2 regions of the Aneurinibacillus sp. XH2 genome follow, and region 2 is predicted to be linked to the other one. Evidence: a T-box and tRNA genes for the amino acid it is inferred to sense, from the RefSeq annotation. Region 2 holds a T-box; the other holds one or more tRNA genes.
The links. A T-box is a leader RNA that pairs with one kind of tRNA and senses whether it is charged. The one in region 2 lies ahead of serS (serine--tRNA ligase), so its partner is inferred to be a tRNA-Ser.
Positions count from the first base shown of each region.

Region 1: it has a tRNA-Ser gene. The T-box ahead of serS (serine--tRNA ligase) is inferred to sense a tRNA for this amino acid. The anticodon was not compared.

Region 1 is NZ_CP014140.1:2,679,882-2,683,296, reverse strand. Features, by position in the region: gene ACH33_RS13260 (polysaccharide deacetylase family protein) at 37-969, opposite strand; gene ACH33_RS13255 (BrxA/BrxB family bacilliredoxin) at 1,306-1,740, shown strand; tRNA gene ACH33_RS13250 (tRNA-Ser) at 2,023-2,116, shown strand; tRNA gene ACH33_RS13245 (tRNA-Ser) at 2,125-2,216, shown strand; tRNA gene ACH33_RS13240 (tRNA-Met) at 2,237-2,313, shown strand; tRNA gene ACH33_RS13235 (tRNA-Pro) at 2,362-2,438, shown strand; gene ACH33_RS13230 (TetR/AcrR family transcriptional regulator) at 2,995-3,415, shown strand, end outside.
Region 2 is NZ_CP014140.1:55,260-58,674, forward strand. Features, by position in the region: gene ucpA (SDR family oxidoreductase UcpA) at 1-162, opposite strand, end outside; gene serS (serine--tRNA ligase) at 340-1,626, opposite strand; T-box leader at 1,677-1,894, opposite strand; gene ACH33_RS00325 (D-alanyl-D-alanine carboxypeptidase family protein) at 1,997-3,310, opposite strand.

The sequences.
Region 1 (3,415 bases), 1.0 Mb from region 2:
TGTTGCTCCGGTTTGCCTCGTTTTTGCCTGCAACAGTCATTCCGCTTTTTTGCCCGGTTCCGGTGACGGTGACGGGAGCGGAGCTATTTGATATCCTTTATTTTTCAGTAACTCAATAATTTTCGGCAGTAGTTTAACCGTTTGTTCTTTCTCATGCATGAGAATAATAGATCCTGGCTTCACTTCGCTTGCGATGTTGTTCATAATTAAATCCGGTCGTTTTCCGTATTTCCAATCCAGACTATCCACATTCCAATAGGTTAAAATTTGATTTGTTTCTTTTGATGCCAGCATCGTGTTTTGATCGACCGCGCCATACGGCGGGCGGAAATAAAAAATCGGGGCGCCTATTTTTTGAGAAATGTACTGTGTCGATTCGCGAATCATTTGTACTTGCTCATCTTTTGGCTTTTTACGCAGCGGTTGGTGATGCATCGTATGTGTACCGATAATATGACCATTAGCTATCATTTGCTTAGCTAACGCTATATGTTCGTCGGATTTCAAGTTCTCACCAATCCAGAAAAATGCGCCTTTCAGCTGATGTTCGTCTAAAATGTTGACAATGTCTTTCGTATATTTTCCTGGGCCATCATCGAATGTTAAATATACGGTGGGCCGCTTTTGCGAAATTTTGGCGATCATTTTTCCGACAGCTGGCATTGCTGGGGAAGTCGCCGCGTTAGCTGGGGATTTTTCTGGCTTAGCTGGATGCTGTTGTTTGGGTATCCTTGTTTCTTGAGGGGCTGACGGATTTGAGGATGTGTCTTTTTCCTTGTCCGGTTGTTGCCCTGTCTTCTCCTGTTCTTGTGCTGCTGGCGCTTTGCTGGACATCGAGTTTAAAAACGCGGTTGCCGATTTAACAGGTGAGCTGTCATTGAAAATCAAGTTGAGTTGTATAATGACACCGAATGACAATAAGGCAAGCCAAATTCTGTTTCTTCGTTTTCTCCTCCGGTCGTTCTCCACAACAATTCCCTTCTTTCTCTCTATAAAGCATAAACTTGGGCATAATGCCTATTTTACTATATAGACGGAAACAATGTATAGAAAGTTTCAGGAAAAATGAAGCTTTTCCAAGTCCGTGAGCTTGCTTTCGATCTTCACTATAAAATTATACATTAATAAACTTTTTTGGAAATAGGAAAAATCACTCAACCTGGCAACCTAGGCATAGCGGAATGCGCTGCGGAACTTTTCTCCTGAGAAAGAAATCGCTATAATGAAAGAAAATTATTTTTCGTTGCTGGCAATATATTAAGAGTGATGAAGAATATAAGAAATGACAACGGAGGGATTTATGTTATGATGTCGTATGACGAATATATGCGTTCGGTTATTCAGCCGATGCGCACAGAATTAACATCCGCAGGTTTTGAAGAATTACTGACACCGGAAGAGGTACAGGAGAAGTTCGAAGATATGAAAGGCACTGCTCTGGTGGTAGTGAATTCTGTGTGTGGATGCGCCGCAGGACTTGCGCGCCCGGCTGCCATTTATTCTGTACAGCACAGCGAGAAAAAGCCGGATTACCTTTACACGGTTTTCGCCGGCCAAGACAAAGAGGCAACTGCGAAAGCCAGAGAATATTTCACCGGTTATCCGCCTTCCTCTCCTTCTTTTGCCCTTATGAAAGACGGAAAGCTTGTTTATATGATGGAGCGCCATCAAATCGAAAACCGTCCTCTTGAAGTGATCGCAGCTGACTTAATGGGCGCGTTTGAAAAACATTGCGGGTAATTGGAATTTCTGAATCAGGAGCGTTGACTGACTTTTGTATTCGCTTTTTGCGAAGAAACTGTATTTGTGCGCCGCTTTGATCAAAGCGGCGCATGTAAAACATCAAAGGATGGAAACAGACTAAGGCCACTTTTTCGCTTTTGCTCATCATGCTGGTGGGAGAAAAGCCTAAGAGCGCAGACGAAGAATAGATGCAAAGCGGTCGTGTGATAAGCCTTTAAAAAACTATTGCATTCATAAAAAACTGATGATAAAATAAAGCTTGTCGCTGTTGATGAATATGGACAGGTGTCCGAGTTGGTCGAAGGAGCACGATTGGAAATCGTGTAGGCGGGGATAACTCGTCTCGTGGGTTCGAATCCCACCCTGTCCGCCATGCAATATGGAGAAGTACCCAAGAGGCTGTAAGGGGCTCCCCTGCTAAGGGAGTAGACGGGTCACACCGTGCGCGGGTTCGAATCCCGCCTTCTCCGCCATTTCACATTATTGCTATTGGGGCGGCGTAGCTCAGCTGGCTAGAGCGTACGGTTCATACCCGTGAGGTCGGGGGTTCGATCCCCTCCGCCGCTACCATATTACTTACTCTTGGTGAGTGCATTTGATGGTTTGAAATGTATGTTCCGGGAAGTGGCTCAGCTTGGTAGAGCGCCTCGTTCGGGACGAGGAGGTCGCAGGTTCAAATCCTGTCTTCCCGACCATTTTTCGTTTGGTGTCTGCATACATCGTGAATAGACAAGCCCTGATTCTTTTCTAAGGATTAGGGCTTTTTTTGTCGTATAAGTTGTATGAGAAGGTATGCATCGCTTTATTACTATAAAGCGATGCATACCTTCTCTTTATAAGTAAACGAGAAAACACTCGCGAGGCGCGTGCTACGCAGGGAGAGACAGACCGGCAACGTTTATTGATTCTCCTTAATATGTAAAAAATGCTTGTAGATGTAAAGTGTAAAGAGGATTTATATTGTCTTTCGATACATAACAATAAAGGGGGGGACAAACGTTTTTCTCCTTTTTTTAAATTGTAACTTGTTTCGATGAAGAAAATGGTGGATACTGGTATTGTAGGGTTTTTTGCCTAATTATTTTAGGAATGACTATATGAATGAGGGTGTTGCAATGCTTACCATCGTTGAATAGTAAAGGCTAAATGTAATTGCGAGAACCTTGAAAATACCGGGCTTTTCATGAAGTGCAATCAGTGGAGTTTTGCAACACCCTATTTGGAACAAATAGGAAAAAAGGAGAATATAGTATGGAAAAGAAATACTCCCCACGTGTAAAAAGAACAAGAGAGAAAATCTTGCAGTCCGCAGTGGAAGTCTTTTCACAAAAAGGGTTCCAAGCTTCAACGATTCGCGAAATTGCCCGTTTGGCTGGCGTAAATGATTTAACAGTATACCGTCACTTTGAAAGCAAAGAAAAATTGTTTAATGAAATGTTTCGACGCCACAGTTTGTTTACCGAAATTAGTGAGTATATCGTTCAGGGGATAAGTGATGACTTTGAGCGCGATATTCGTTTGATTATCAGGACATTTATTACGGTATTTAAAAAAGAATTGCCGTTGATTAAACTGTTGCTGAGCGAAGCGGAAAAAATGAAAGAATGCAGGAACTATACGTTTTTATTTACAAAAAATATTATCGAAGCGCTAACTTCCTTTTTCGAATATT
Region 2 (3,415 bases):
ATATCCTTGCGATTCGAGTTGTTGCTTAACCTCAAATACCCGTTCAGACATATCAAGCAGTACAACATGAGCACCGTATTTTGCAAAAGTTCTGGCAATACCTTCCCCATTTCCCATTGCTGCTCCTGTAACAACCGCAATTTTGTTATTGAGCTTTCCCATTCTCTCTCTCCTATCAATGAAATTAATCTATCCTAAATTATAATATTAAACGAACAAATATCTACAATAATACCATTTTTTCTACAAATTGTTCACAATTAGCCAGTGCTTCAAAAGTTATATAAAGCAAAAAGACGTACCACAGTTCTTATTGTGTACGTCTTTTCTGCTCTATGCTTACTTTGCTTTCGGTACAAGCTTTTCCAGACCGCCCATATACGGACGAAGCGGTTCTGGAATCAGAACGCTACCGTCTTCCTGCTGATAATTCTCTAAGATCGCAGCCATCGTACGGCCAATTGCTAGGCCTGAACCATTCAATGTATGCACGAATTCCGGTTTCGATTTAGCTTCACGCCGGAAACGGATTCCCGCACGGCGAGCCTGGAAGTCTTCAAAGTTACTGCAGCTCGAAATCTCGCGATACGTATCATAGCTCGGCAACCATACCTCGATATCGTATTTCTTCGCCGCTGTAAAGCCCAAATCACCTGTGCACATGCTCATTACACGATACGGAAGCCCAAGAATCTGTAGCACCTTCTCCGCATTATTTACGAGGCTTTCCAGCTCATCATACGATGTTTCTGGTTTAACGAACTTGACAAGTTCGACCTTATTGAATTGGTGTTGACGAATAAGACCACGCGTATCGCGCCCCGCAGACCCAGCCTCAGAACGGAAACAAGCACTGTATGCCACATAGCGGATCGGGAGCGTATCTCCTGGAATAATTTCTTCACGATGATAATTTGTCACCGGAACTTCCGCTGTCGGTATGAGGAAATAATCAGTATCCGCTACTTTGAAGGCATCTTCTTCAAATTTTGGCAATTGACCGGTGCCAATCATACTGTCACGATTCACAATGTAAGGTGGCATAATCTCTTCATAGCCGTGTTCAGTTGTATGCAAATCGAGCATAAAGTTAATCAATGCACGCTCCAGTCGCGCGCCAAGCCCTTTGTAGAACACGAAACGGCTTCCGGTAACTTTGGCCGCCGCTTCAAAATCAAGAATGCCAAGGCTAGCTGCAATATCCCAATGCGGCTTCGGCTCGAATGTAAATTTCGGAAGCTCGCCCCAATGGCGCACCGGCACATTGTCATCTTCCGTCAAACCGACCGGCACACTTTCATGCGGCACGTTCGGAATCCCAAGCATAATCTGAGAAATTTCTTCTTCCAGCACACGGATCTGTTCATCATATTCTTTGATTTTTGCGGATACTTCTTTCATCTCCACGATTAAATCATCCGCATTTTGCTTTTCTTTTTTCAAACGCGCGATTTCATCCGATACAACATTACGTTTATTTTTCAACTGTTCGCTCTCCGCCAGCAGCCTGCGACGCTTTACATCCAGATCCTCGAATTTATCGATTTCATTCAATTTCTCGCCGCGTGTTTCCAGCGCTTTTTTAATAGCGGCAAAATCATTGCGAAGGCGTTTAACATCTAACATGCATATCTCCTCCTGAATCCTTACTTGGAAAATAAAAAATCCCCTCCCTACTCAGGGACGGGATGATCCGTGTTGCCACCCTAATTCAGCATACAGCGCTCGCATGGCGCCTGTATGCCCTCTTACACATGATAACGGATGTAATATGATCCGGCTCTTCACCGCTAGCTCAGAGATGGATTTCAGCGGCCTGTCCGTTCGGTTCGCACCTTCCACCGACTCTCTGGACGCACAGCTTCCGCTTACTTGTTCCCGTCATAGCCTTTCCTTATTTGTTTAGAAAAAAACTATATAACTATACTCTACTATATCCGGAAACAAGATGCAAAATGTATCTCGCAAATAAATATCAAGAAAAAACGTTCAATGATCAGGAGAACCAGCCTTTAATCATGTTCCCAAGGCTTGAAAAAATGTCGCCAATGAAACCGAAAAATGCACGGAATGCAAGACGAAGCCAGCCTGCTTCTTCCACTTCTTCTTTGGCAACCAACGTGCCGCCAGCCTTTTGTTCGTCGATCGGACGCAGGAATTCATCCGACTTGCCGTTCGGCCCAACAACTTTTACGTAACCTACAGCTTGTCCTTGTTTTACCGGCGCCGTTACTTCCTGCAATACAGCCTTCGGTTTATAAGCCCCTTCTTCTCCCTTTTTGACCGGATACAACACCTGCTTACTGGTCACAGCGGCCACTTCTTTTGCCGTTCCTTTGTTGACTTTTGCATTCTCTCCACCTGAAATTTGAGCGCCCTGGGCAAGCAACGGCTGCATTTTATAGTTACTAAACCCATAATCCAACAGCTTGCTCGTTTCTGTAAAACGACTTACAAATGATTTGGTACCCATAACAACTGTAATCAGGCGCACTCCGTTCCGTTCCGCCGTACCTGTAAAGCAGAAACCGGCCGCATTCGTATGACCCGTTTTCAAACCGTCTACACCTTTGTATTGTTTTACAAGTCCCGGAAGCATCCAGTTCCAGTTATCCATTTTCAAAGCCTGTGGCGTACCTTCACGAAATATTTTCCGCGGAATTTTTGTCGTCTCCAACACTTCTGGATGCTGGGTAATAAGCTCTTTTGCCAAAATAGCAGCGTCACGAGCGGACATTACAGTATCCCTGTCAGCGGATTCTGGTGCGAATGCCTTCAAATCCGCAAGCGGTAATCCGGTTGAATTCGCGAAGTATGTCTGCGTCATGCCAAATTCTTTCGCTTTTTGGTTCATCAGCTTTACAAACTCGTTTTCCGAACCGGCCACCGTTTCGGCCAGCATAACGGTAGCATCATTGGCGGAGTAAATCGCCATCGCTTCATACAGCTCTTTTACAGTATGTACGTCTCCCTTGGCAAGATACACACCCGAACTACCCGATTTACCTAAGAACGCGCCGTAATCGTCAACCGTTACTTTCTGGTCCCAAGTAATTTTTTTCTTTTTAATCGCATCCAACACTAAATATTCGGTCATCATCTTAGTCATACTGGCCGGAGGAAGCGCTTGGTTCTCATTGTATTTATAAAGAATTTTCCCTGTAGTGGCCTCAACCATAATGGCGGATTTGACATCCAGATTCAACGCTGGAGAAGCCGCCTGAGCCTGTCCGGGATTTATCATAAAAATAGGCAAAAAGAACATCAGCAACGCCAATGCTAAAGCCAGCGGTTTCTTTATCTGTTTCATATACATTGACAACTTTCGCACCTCCACTTTATTTAAACAACAATATGATTCTACCATACAACATAAAAAAAGACAGGGAGTTTATGCCCTGTCTTGCTAACTATT